2 regions of the Xenorhabdus santafensis genome follow, and region 2 is predicted to be linked to the other one. Evidence: predicted binding sites of a transcription regulator. Region 2 holds the regulator's gene; the other holds the start of a gene.
What was found. The regulator LexA, encoded in region 2, represses DNA repair genes until DNA is damaged. The targets are predictions, from matches to a motif close to TNCTGTATGTACATACAGNA.

Region 1 (6,466 bases), on a different contig from region 2:
GGAATAAGGTATTGGTGTTTGTCACCGCTGACTTCGATGCCAGCATTAAGTAAGCGCACCCGGTTATAAGGATGCTGTGCGAGGCGTTGGCCAATTTGCGTTGATTTTAGTTCCATTGTCATGGGGCACCATACCTGAAAGTTGTTGAACTACTTCATCACGTAAATGTTGTTAGGGGTATTTTGTGCGAACGGTTTTATCCAACTCCCGTCATTTTCTGTATAACAGTCATGTCCTCTATTATATCCGTATATTCATTGCACTAACAGGAACTACCCTCTTGCCCTGGCTATTGGGGGAAGAACTTAAAATAACAATTCCTCTGTTATTGGGTGTGGTCGCAGCAGCGTTGACAGATTTAGATGATCGTTTAGTGGGGCGCTTGCGCAATCTTATCATTACCTTAATTTCTTTCTTTGCTGCTTCAGCCTCGATCACGTTATTGTTTCCCTACCCCTGGCTGTTCATTATTGGATTGGCGATATCCACTTGTGGTTTTATCCTGCTTGGCGCATTGGGGCAACGCTACGCAACCATTGCCTTTGGCGCGTTGTTAATTGCCATTTATACCATGCTTGGTTCATCAATATTTCCTCTCTGGTATCAACAACCAGTATTGCTGCTTATTGGCGCCATTTGGTATAACTTGCTGACATTAACAGGACATTTGCTTTTCCCAATCCGCCCTTTGCAGGAAAATTTGGCGCGTTGTTACCAACAGCTTTCATCTTATCTCTATGCAAAAACCAGCCTTTTTGACCCCGATTCAGACGCCGAGGAATATAAACAGTCCATGTTTGATGTTGCTATGGCGAACAGTGCGTTAGTCACGACACTTAATCAGGCAAAAATGTCTTTACTCACTCGATTAAAGGGTGACCGAGGGCAAAGGGGCACCCGCCGTACATTACATTATTATTTTGTAGCACAAGATATTCATGAACGGGCCAGTTCATCGCATTTCCAGTATCAGAAATTAAGAGAAATTTTTCGCCACAGCGATATTATGTTCCGTTTTCAACGATTACTTTCTATGCAAGCCCGGGCATGTGAACAAATTTCTCAATCCATCATCCTGCATAAACCATATCAGCATGATCCACGCTTTGAGAATGCATTTAACTATCTTGAAAGCTCCCTTGAACGTTTGAATCACAATCAAGTCAATAGCGCTAAGATAATGGCATTTGATAATTTGCTAAAAAATCTACGCGCAATTGATACTCAATTATCCGGATTAAGCTCTGATCAGTATGTACTCTCCCAAAATACTTCACCAATCGATAAATCAGAAGACATCCAATTATCTGATGAAGATTTAACTGGCTGGCGTGATATATGGTTTAGGATCAGAAGTAATTTAACACCAAAATCTGCCTTATTTCGCCATGCGATCCGAATGTCTGCCCTTCTGTGTACTGGTTATGCCATTATTCAACTGTTTGATATACAGCGTGGATATTGGATCTTGCTGACAAGTTTATTTGTCTGTCAACCCAATTACAGTGCTACTCGCCGCCGTTTGGCCCTACGTGTCATTGGTACTTTAGCAGGCATTTTACTTGGCCTGCCCATCCTTTATTTCGTGCCTTCCATTGAAGGGCAGTTAGTGTTAATTGTTATCTCAGGCGTTTTATTCTTTGCTTTTCGCAATAGCCAATATGCACACGCAACATTATTTATCACTTTGCTGGTATTACTGAGTTTCAACTTATTGGGTGAAGGCTTTGAAGTCGCATTGCCAAGAATTATCGATACATTAATAGGGTGTGGAATTGCTCTACTTGCCGTCAGCTTCATCTGGCCAGATTGGAAATTTCGCCAATTACCTCAAGTTATTAACCGGACACTAAACGCCAATTGCCGTTATCTTAATGCAATTTTAGTGCAATACCATCAAGGCAAGAATAATAGCCTCGATTATCGAATCGCCCGCCGTGATGCCCATAATTGTGATGCAGAGCTGGCATCCGTTATTTCGAATATGGCATCAGAACCGAAAAATTACCGTATATCCCAAGAGGCTGCTTTTCGCTTATTGTGCCTTAATCATACAATGCTGAGTTATATTTCAGCATTGGGAGCTCATCGAGAGAAGCTTAATGATACCACCATCCTGAATATTCTTAATGATGTCATTCATCATGTTGAATCCATACAAGGCCAAATGAATACTGAGGCTTTGCAACTGACAGTGAATGATTTAATTGAAAAAATTAATCTGTTATCTTTTGAAAGCAGCGCCAAGACCTCCCCTATATTACAGCAAGCTGCATTACATCAGATAATATTCCAACAAATAACCTTATTGGCTGAATTGTTGCCTGAATTAGTTAGCTTAACAAAGCAAATTAACGAACTAGAAAGCCTTTAAATTAAAAATAGGGGCTATGCCCCTACTCACCCAATATCACTGACTATGAATGATAATCTGGATTTTGGTGAACCAGTTCGCTATGCCAGTTGATAAGCTCTTCACGTAATTGCTCCGGCAACACTGCAACGTGGCACCCTTCTATCGCTCCTGCTAACGCAAGCAATAAACTGATACTGGATTTTTTTCTGTGCTGTTGTAGCTTAAGGTAAGCCACTTTTGCCCCTAACATTCGTAGCTCTTCTACTTTAGAGATACCAACTTTCCATAATTGCCTCTCTAATGCTATCCCTAAATTAGGGAGATCTTTGAGCCTGAGAGGGACATTTTGTCTATCGATAATTTCTTCCATGGTATATCGATAAGCCAAATGTGCATATTCAGATAATTGTTTTTGATCTTGCCAGAGTGATTCATTGACTCGGTAATAGCGCAAGGTCACAGGTATCCCCCTTTTCGAATAAACAAATTTTTCCATACCTCTGGCCTTAAATAATAATTCTGCGTTACTATTTCCTCGCAAATAAAGTTCCCCATCAGAACTAATGGCAAATAACACACCATCAATTAGCAAACCAATGCCACCAAATTGAGACTTCTTCTTAAGATTCCCCAGTGAAGATACACCGTGTTGCAATTGAGCAAAACGAGCTCCCGATAAAAACATCTTTATCACTCCATGAATTACATTCCAAAGTAATGTTTATTCAAATCAGCTATTAATAAAATAGATAACAAGAACAATTAATTAAAACCATACGCAATCTATTTCCAACTGCCAATCGTTAAGTCAGAAAAATCCTAATTTCTGTGAAATTTTGCGAAGCGCTTTGAAAAAAAGAAACTTGCTTTTAATCAAATAGCGTTATACTGTATAAAAATACAGTATAGGTAATGAGGAACATTATGAGCATTCAATCATTGTGGGAATATTCCACCCGAAAGAAAACAACAGCGACTAATGCAGATACCAATACGATTATCCGTACAGGTGACAATGAAGCAGTAAAAGAAAATAAAACAGATCAAACAATGGTTGGGATAACCATGAAGAAACTGTCTTTTAGCGAATCATCTCTATGCCTTTCACATGTAGCAAAAGGGATGGTTAGTGAATTGATTTACAATGAATTTCAACCTGGCATTAATCACGTTCTGCTTCCTTTATTGCGCCAATCTGGTAAGGAAGATAGGTGGCTACTTTGGGTTACTCCTAATAAAAAGCTAAGCCGCCAGTGGTTAATAAGTTCTGGGCTTCCTTTAAATAAAGTTATACAGCTGAATCAAATCCGCCCTATCGCCTCAATTGATGCGATGGAAAAAGCATTGGCAAGTGGTAACTATAGTGTCGTATTGGGTTGGCTGCCTGAATTGTCTCAACAGGAAATAAATAAATTGCATCAGGCTGCACAGAAAGGAACTTCTGTCGGTTTTATTATGCGCCCGCAAAATTTGGTACGCCAATTTATGTCTGAACCAAATAGGTTACAAATTTACTCTAATTACTATCATTGACCGATATTAGGAATTATCTCAATATTTTTTATAAAAAATCAGCTACTAAATGATAGCTACTCTTATTCATAATAAAAATCAACACATTAATATCTCTATTAATGTAAATGTTCGTCAAAAATATATAAGTTTTGTAGCCTCAAAAATAAAAATTTTGTGTCATGAGTCACAGTGTACTTGTAACTTTTTAAGTTCGTTGTAGACTTTACAGAGTTTAGGTACTTGTACTCTTCACCCTTATATTTCAGGAGATATATCCTGACCGAAGTAGGGGTACCTGACAAAACATTTTAACCAATGGCTAATAATAAGGCTTTCAAAGCCAATTGCCTATTTGGATGATAACGAGGCGTAAAATGAAGAAGACAGCTATCGCAGTAGCAGTGGCAGTGGCAGCTTTCACAACTGCTGCCCAAGCAGCTCCAAAGGACAATACCTGGTATACTGGTGCTAAGTTAGGTTGGTCTCAATACCATGACGTGAATTTCTACGGTAATGGTTACGATAACCGAATTGGCAATGGTTCTACCCATAAAAGCCAGTTAGGTGCTGGTGCTTATGTCGGTTATCAAGCAAATCCATACCTGGGTTTTGAACTGGGTTACGATTGGCTGGGACGCATGCCTTATAAGGGCAGCATCAATAATGGTGCTTTCCGTGCTCAAGGCGTTCAACTGGCAACCAAATTGAGCTATCCAGTAATGGATAATCTGGATGTCTATACTCGTTTGGGTGGTATGGTATGGCGTGCAGATTCCTCCGCAACTTACAATGCGAATGCACTTGGTGGAACTGGTGAAACAAATCAACGCAGACTGAAAGACCATGATACCGGTGTTTCCCCTCTGGCTGCGATCGGTGTTGAATACGCACTGACCAAAAATCTGGCAACTCGTCTGGATTATCAATGGGTTAATAACATTGGCGATGCAACGACTGTTGGTGCCCGTCCAGATAACGGCATGCTGAGCCTTGGCGTATCTTACCGTTTCGGTCAAGATGAAGCTGCACCAGTGGTTGCACCTGTAGCTCCAGTGACTCCAGCTCCTTCCGTTGAAAACAAGAGCTTCACTTTGCGCTCTGATGTCCTGTTCAATTTCAACAAATCAACGTTGAAAGAAGAAGGTAAACAAGAACTGAATAATCTTTACAATCAACTGGCCAAGATTGACCCAACTCAGGGCAACGTATTGGTAGTTGGTTACACTGACCGTATCGGTAGCCAGAAATACAACCTGCCACTGTCTCACAAACGTGCACAGTCCGTTGTAGATTACTTGGTTTCTAAAGGCATTCCAGCAGGCAGCATCCAAGCTGAAGGCCGCGGTAAGGATAGCCCAGTAACAGGTTCTACCTGTGACAACGTTAAAGTTCGCGCTAAACTTATCGAATGTCTGGCACCAGACCGTCGCGTAATTATCAATATTCAGGGTACTAAACGAGTTGAAACTCAACCAAAAGTAGCACAGTAATATTATCCTGATAGAATTATCAAAAACCCCATTTTTAAATGGGGTTTTATTTTGCGGTTCGCTGTTTCGCCAATAGATAAAAACCGTTAATGGGCAAAGTGTTACTTCCCTAGTATGGCTTCCAAATCTTGTTTCAAACTCGACATCTGATGAGCGTATTTTTCCCTATATTCTGCATCTTCCAGCAATTGTACGATTGTTTCAGATAACGTATTGCCACGACGCCGGGAAAGGGCAGAAAGGCGCTGCCAAACGTGGAAATCCAAATCGATGGATTTTTTGCGTGAGTGTTGGTGCTCTGCATTAAAATGACGTTTACGTCGTGCCCGAATAGTTTGCTTCATTCGGTTAGTTAAATCTGGATTCATATGCCGCGAAATCCATTTCAATACCTTGATGGGTTCTCGCTCCAACTTTATTAATTCATCAACTGCATCCTGCGCTGCACTTTTTTCAATGTATTTAGTAATCGGCTCATTTTCGCGGTGTTTTTTTACCAAATATGCCCATTTCCAGCCACATTCCAGATTTTCCAATTGTTGATATTTCATTTTATCTCTCAGTGACAGCGTAACTTAAATTAAGCATAGCAATTATTTCTTAAGATTGCTCATTGCAACACAGAATATTGGTGTATTTTACAAGCAATAAATGCGTTAACTCAAATGTCGTCTCTTTCAGGATTCTTGCATGTTGGTTCATTGCCTAATCTTGTATAATAAATGTTTCCTCTTCACTATATGTAGCTATCACTTTGACGAATATAAAACTAGACTGGCAGGCACTACAGCCAAATAATGCGCCTTATGAAGCACTCTTTAATTCTGTTACTGAATTGCCATCCATTACAATGGATGTGGTTCAACCCAGATTGTACAGTGGCTTATCCCTATTCTGTCAGACCGATCTGAGTCAATCCTTTATGCTGCTAAAAGCAGAAGAGAGTGATGCCTATCTGTCTCTTTTATCTGATGCAGTCTCTTCTTTATTGCCCCCAAAATATCCCAAAGTTGGTGGCTATTATCAGGTAGAACACCAAACTATTACTTGGCATCCCTCAGGAGAAGGTGCTTTTGCACCAACTGAGCGCGTTGCTTATCGTGAG
Region 2 (6,466 bases):
CTTACAGTGAAGTGCATAATGTACAGGAACATAAGATAGCCCTTCTGCCTGATGCGATTTCATTTGAACAGGCTGCCGCCTCTTTATTAAAAGGGCTAACTGTCTACTATCTTTTTTTCCTGACGCATAAAGTGCAAAAAGATGAAGTTTTCTTGTTCCATGCGGCTGCAGGTGGCGTTGGCCTAATCGCCTGCCAATGGGCAAAAGCGCTGGGAGCAAAGTTGATTGGGACTGTCGGCTCTGATGAAAAAGCGGAACTCGCCAAAGCAGCCGGTGCATGGCAATGCATCAATTACAACCGTGAAAATATCGTGGAGCGTGTTCTGGATATCACTGACAGGAAAAAAGTCGGGGTTGTTTATGATTCGATCGGTAAAGCAACATGGCTTGATTCACTGGATTGCCTGAAACGCCACGGTTTAATGGTCAGTTTTGGAAACGCATCCGGGCCAGTGACGGGTGTCGATTTAGGGATCCTCAATCAAAAAGGTTCTTTATTTGTCACCCGGCCTGCTATTAATGGCTATATCACCACCCGCGAAGAATTAAACGAAGCCAGCAAGGCCCTGTTTGATTTGATTGCTGCTGGCAAAATCAAGGTTGATGTGCCAGAAAGCCAAAAATTTCCACTGAGCGAAGCCGCTTCGGCGCACAGGGCTTTGGAAAGCCGCTTGACTCACGGTTCCAGTTTATTGATCCCCTAGCACGCGGCCTTCATATCGGAGCGGATTACATCCGCTCTGTTACCATTTCCAGTGCTTTTTCAACAACCATAATGTCAGCCCCTTGTTTATGGGCATTTTCACTCAGGTGTCGGCGCCATTGACGCGCACCGGGAATACCTTGAAAAATGCCCAAAATATGACGGGTAATATGGCCTAAATAAGTACCTTGGGATAATTCCTGTTCGATATAAGGATAAAGCGCTTTGATAGCCTCAACGGTATTTGTTACTGATGCCGTTTGAGAAAACAGTTCGCGATCCACTTGCGCCAAAATTGAAGGGTTTTGATAAGCTTCCCGCCCAATCATGACACCATCTACATGCTGTAAATGTTGCTTAGCTTCTTCCAGCGATTTAATACCGCCATTAATGGAAAGCGTCAGTTGTGGAAAATCTTTTTTCAATTGATAAACACGTGGGTAATCCAACGGTGGAATTTCACGATTTTCTTTTGGGCTTAGTCCTGACAACCAAGCTTTGCGCGCATGGATAACAAAGTTATCGCAGTGGCTGTTTTTCACGACAGTATCAATAAAATCACACAAAAACTCATAACTATCCTGCTCGTCAATCCCGATGCGAGTTTTAACAGTAATCGGAATATCCACCACATCCTGCATCGCCTTGACACAATCGGCCACCAGCGCAGCTTCTCCCATCAAACAAGCACCAAAACGCCCATTTTGCACCCGATCAGATGGGCAACCGACGTTCAAATTGATTTCATCGTAACCCCGATCCTGTGCGATTTTGGCGCATTGCGCCAATGCCTGAGGATCACTTCCTCCCAGTTGCAATGCCAAAGGATGTTCTTGCTCGTTATAAGCCAGATAATCCCCTTTGCCGTGGATAATCGCGCCGGTTGTGACCATTTCCGTGTAAAGCAATGCTTCCTTGCTCAATAAGCGATGGAAGTAGCGACAATGACGGTCAGTCCAATCGAGCATCGGTGCAACGGAGAAGCGGGAAGGTTTGAATGTATGTGCGTTTCCGTTGATTGCATTGGTATTTTGGGGTTCTTTATGTTCGTGCATTAGGATCTGTTTTTGTTTTACCAGTACTTTTACCAGTACACCAGGATAGAAGGTGTTTCAGGATACTAGGGATTGTGTGAAGCTGCGCAGTATAGCATAGCTGAATGTTCAGTCACAAAATCAATGCCTATCGAACGATGGGCTATATGTCGTTTTCTATTTTCGATATTGAATTTCACATTAAAAATCAATATTGAAAATATTTTTAATATAACAAAGACCTCAACTTATAAATATTCAAATAATAACATTATTTCTATCATGAAAATGGTTATGGTAAAAAACCAGCTTCTTCATTATGTATATTACTTTCGTGTTGTGGTTGAAAATGTTAAATCAACAAATCTATTTGCGAGCCAAATAAAAATCGCTATACAATCAATTTATTACCGATAAAACATAAAGCCCCGGATAAATATAAGGCCACATAACTTTGTGCGGGATACCACTCTCAGAGCAAAAAACGTGTTAACATTAAAGCCATTAACATCGTATAGGTGTGAGAGGTGTAATGGATACGATCAATCAAAAAAATTTATTGGCGCAAGCTAAAAATATCTGTTTATCACGAGGGGTTCGTTTAACACCTCAACGCATTGAAATTCTTCGTTTAATTACAGAACAACCCAACGCGATAAGTGCTTATGACCTGCTGGATTTATTGCGTGAAGTCGAACCACAGGCCAAACCACCAACAGTTTACCGTGGATTAGAGTTTCTGCTGGAACAAGGGTTTATCCACAAAATAGAATCGACAAACAGCTATGTCATTTGCCACCATTTTGAAGAGCCCAGTCATACTTCGGCGATGTTTATCTGTGAAGATTGTGGCTCAGTGACCGAAAAGGATGCGAAAGATATTGAATCCGCGATTCAACAGCTGGCGCAGGGCACCGGGTTTCATTTACGCAATAGTGTAATCGAAGTCCACGGATTATGTTCTTCCTGCCATGAGATAGATTCCTGCACTGACCACAGTACATGTCAGCACAATCACCCCATTGAAGCGAACAGAAAGAAATAAATCAAGGAAGATAAGGGCTGATGGAGCAGTGAGACGGTCATAACTGATATGTTTATGTATTCTCAAGTGCCCGTTGAACTTAATTTAACGGGTATATACTTCATCTTTCAAACAATCTCTTTGTTGGCTACGTTCGCTCACCCCGGTCACATAGTTAGCTATGCTCCCGGGGATGTTCTCATTTGCCGCCGCGATACAATTTGAAATCCATTGCGTATACTGAGAAGATGACCGCCCCAAAATGGCAAAATACAATTATCCGTTTTTACAATCAGAACCAGTCCCCGTTACGAATAACGCCTACTGCCAGCCCTTCAATAGTGAAGCTTTGTTCACTCAAATCAACAACAATTGGCTTGAATTCTGGATTTTCAGCAATCAACTCAATTTTATTGCCAGTTTGTTTGAAACGTTTAACTGTCACTTCATCTTCAATGCGAGCCACAATGACTTGCCCGTTATGAACATCCTGTGTTTTATGCACAGCAAGTAAATCGCCATCCATAATCCCGATGTCTTTCATGGACATTCCACTGACACGCAATAGAAAATCTGCGCTTGGCTTAAATAACTCAGGATCAACTTTATAGTGACTTTCGATATGTTCCTGAGCCAGTAGTGGTTCACCAGCAGCAACACGGCCAATTAATGGCAACGCGTCTTCATCTACCTCTTCAAGAAGCAAACGGATACCTCTGGATGCTCCAGAAATAATTTCTATCACCCCTTTGCGTGCCAAAGCTTTTAAATGCTCTTCTGCCGCATTGGGTGAACGAAATCCAAGACGTGCTGCAATTTCAGCACGTGTCGGTGGCATACCCGTTTGCGAAATATGGTCGCGCACCAAGTCATAAACTTGCTGCTGCCTCGCAGTTAATGCTTTCATTTCGCCCCCTGTTTGTTTATACAGTCTGGCTGTGAGTATATACAGGTAAATTCGAATTGGGAACCTGTCGGCACGTAAAAGCAGCTAAATAACGTATTTTGGTGAAAAACACGCCATATCAACGCATGAAATGCGACCAAAGGATTATTCCCCAGATAAATAACGCCAAAAGTATCGTGAACAGCACAGCGGCTGATCCCATATCTTTTGCGCGCCCTGATAATTCATGATATTCACTGCCGATGCGATCCACTATCGCTTCTATGGCGCTGTTGAGGATTTCTACGATAACGACCAGAATCACCGAGCTGATAAGCAAAATTCGCTCAATCACGCCAAAATCCAAGGAAAAAGCAATAATAATGCCAGTGATGGCAGCAACGGATTCCTGACGAAATGCAGCTTCATTTTGCCATGCAGCCTTGATGCCTTTCGCCGAATATCCTGCTGCTTTAATGATCCGGGTCAGTCCTGTTGATTGATTTGCCATGTATATTTTCTTTCTTTTGACGCATGAATTGTATGGTTATATAACTTTTAGCTTTTATTATTGTCTTATTTCCACAGATCTCAAAACCTGTTTCTGGTATCCTTGCGACGCATTGCTAACAAGAGGCTTAAAGCGGTTATGTCAGGTTGGCGTAAAATATACTATAAGTTATTGAATCTACCACTAAAATTCTTAGTGAGAAGTAAATTAATTCCCACAGATCCCATTGCTGAGCTGCGTCTTGATACGACACGGCCTATTTTGTATGTACTACCGTACCACTCAAAAACAGACTTATTGACCTTGCGTCAACAATGTCTGGCGCAAGGTCTGCCGGACCCTTTGGATCCTTTGGAGATTGGTGATACTCAACTTCCCAGCTGTGTTTTTATTAATGACGGCCCACGTGTGTTCCGTTGTTATGCACCAAAACATGAATCGGTGAAAATATTTCATTCTTATTTGGACTTGCATCGCAATAATCCTGATCTGAATATCCAGATGGTGCCGGCTTCCGTCATGTTTGGTCGTTCTCCGGGGCGTGAAGGACAAGAAGGAAATTCTCCACCACAATTACGTCTGCTAAATGGTGTGCAGAAGTTTTTTGCGATCCTGTGGCTTGGGCGAGATAGTTTTGTGCGCTTCTCAACTCCGGTATCGCTGCGCAATATGGCTGATGAGTATGGCACGGATAATATTATCGCCAATAAACTTGCCCGTGTTGCCCGGATACACTATTCCCGCCAGCGTCTGGCGGCTGTCGGCCCTCGTTTGCCTGCCAGACAAGATTTGTTCAACAAATTACTGGCGTCAAAGGCAATAGAAAAAGCCATTGCTGATGAAGCTCGCAGCAAAAAGATCTCTTCTGAAAAGGCAACGCAAAACGCTGTCAGTATGCTGGAAGAGATTGCGGCTGATTTCTCCTATGAAACTGTTCGCTTGACCGACCGTGTATTGAGTTGGACTTGGAACCGTCTGTATCAGGGCATCAATGTTCATAATGGGGAGCGGGTACGGCAATTGGCCCAGGATGGTCATGAGTTAGTTTATGTTCCATGCCATCGCAGCCATATGGATTATCTTCTGCTCTCGTATGTGCTTTATCACCAAGGCTTGGTTCCCCCCCATATCGCTGCAGGCATTAACCTGAATTTCTGGCCTGCCGGCCCGATATTCCGCCGCCTTGGGGCATTCTTTATCCGCCGTACATTTAAAGGCAATAAACTTTATTCGACGATTTTCCGCGAATATCTCGGCGAATTGTTTGCCCGTGGCTATTCTGTTGAATACTTTGTCGAGGGTGGACGTTCGCGTACAGGCCGTTTGCTGGATCCGAAAACCGGCACGCTTTCCATGACATTGCAAGCAATGCTGCGTGGCGAATCTCGTCCAATCACAATCGTGCCAATTTATATTGGTTATGAGCATGTGATGGAGGTTGCGACCTATGCCAAAGAGCTTCGTGGGGCAACCAAAGAAAAAGAAGGCTTTTTCCAGATGGTGCGAGGCCTGCGCAAATTACGCAATCTGGGCCAAGGCTATGTCAACTTCGGCGAACCCATTCCATTGGTGCAATACCTTAACCATCATGTTCCAGAATGGCGTGATTCTATCGATCCGATAGAAGCTCAGCGGCCAACATGGTTGACGCCAACTGTCAGCAAATTGGCAGACAATATTATGGTTAATATCAATAATGCCGCAGCTGCCAATGCCATCAATCTATGCACCACAGCATTACTGTCGTCACGTCAGCGAGCACTTACACGCGAACAACTTATTGAGCAGTTGGATTGTTACCTACTATTGCTGCGCAATGTTCCTTACACCGCAGATGTCACTGTACCGAATAAGACAGCGGAAGAGTTGCTGGAACATGCATTGTTGATGGGTAAATTTGAAGTCGAAAAAGACAGTCTGGGGGATATTATTATCCTGCCACGCGAAATCGCAGTACTGATGACTTATTATCGCAATAATATTCAGCACTTGTTGATTCTGCCGTCTCTGATTTCCAGTATTGTGATGCATCACCGCCGTATCAGTCGCAGCGAATTGCTCAGACAGGTAGAGCTTATCTACCCACTGCTCAAGCAAGAACTGTTTATGCGTTATAGCAAGGAAACACTTCCGGATGTCGTCAATACACTGATTGATGAGCTGGCGAGCCAATGCCTTATCTGTAATAAAGAACAGGATATGCTGGTTCTGAATCCTGCGCGCATCCGCTCACTGCAATTGCTGGCAGCCGGGATCAGAGAAACGCTGCAACGCTATGCCATTACGCTCTCGCTCTTGAATGCCACCC

Region 1: the regulator LexA is predicted to act here: its motif matches at 3,243-3,262, upstream of sulA (SOS-induced cell division inhibitor SulA).

What each region holds. Positions count from the first base shown of each region.
Region 1 is NZ_VCDN01000038.1:41,918-48,383, reverse strand. Features, by position in the region: gene helD (DNA helicase IV) at 1-116, opposite strand, end outside; gene yccS (YccS family putative transporter) at 185-2,374, shown strand; gene FE392_RS10260 (TfoX/Sxy family DNA transformation protein) at 2,418-3,041, opposite strand; gene sulA (SOS-induced cell division inhibitor SulA) at 3,281-3,889, shown strand; gene ompA (porin OmpA) at 4,246-5,361, shown strand; gene matP (macrodomain Ter protein MatP) at 5,463-5,912, opposite strand; gene FE392_RS10240 (AAA family ATPase) at 6,116-6,466, shown strand, end outside.
Region 2 is NZ_VCDN01000052.1:2,676-9,141, forward strand. Features, by position in the region: gene FE392_RS13715 (quinone oxidoreductase) at 1-704, shown strand, start outside; gene dusA (tRNA dihydrouridine(20/20a) synthase DusA) at 730-1,758, opposite strand; gene zur (zinc uptake transcriptional repressor Zur) at 2,270-2,782, shown strand; gene lexA (transcriptional repressor LexA) at 3,054-3,668, opposite strand; gene FE392_RS13735 (diacylglycerol kinase) at 3,787-4,158, opposite strand; gene plsB (glycerol-3-phosphate 1-O-acyltransferase PlsB) at 4,297-6,466, shown strand, end outside.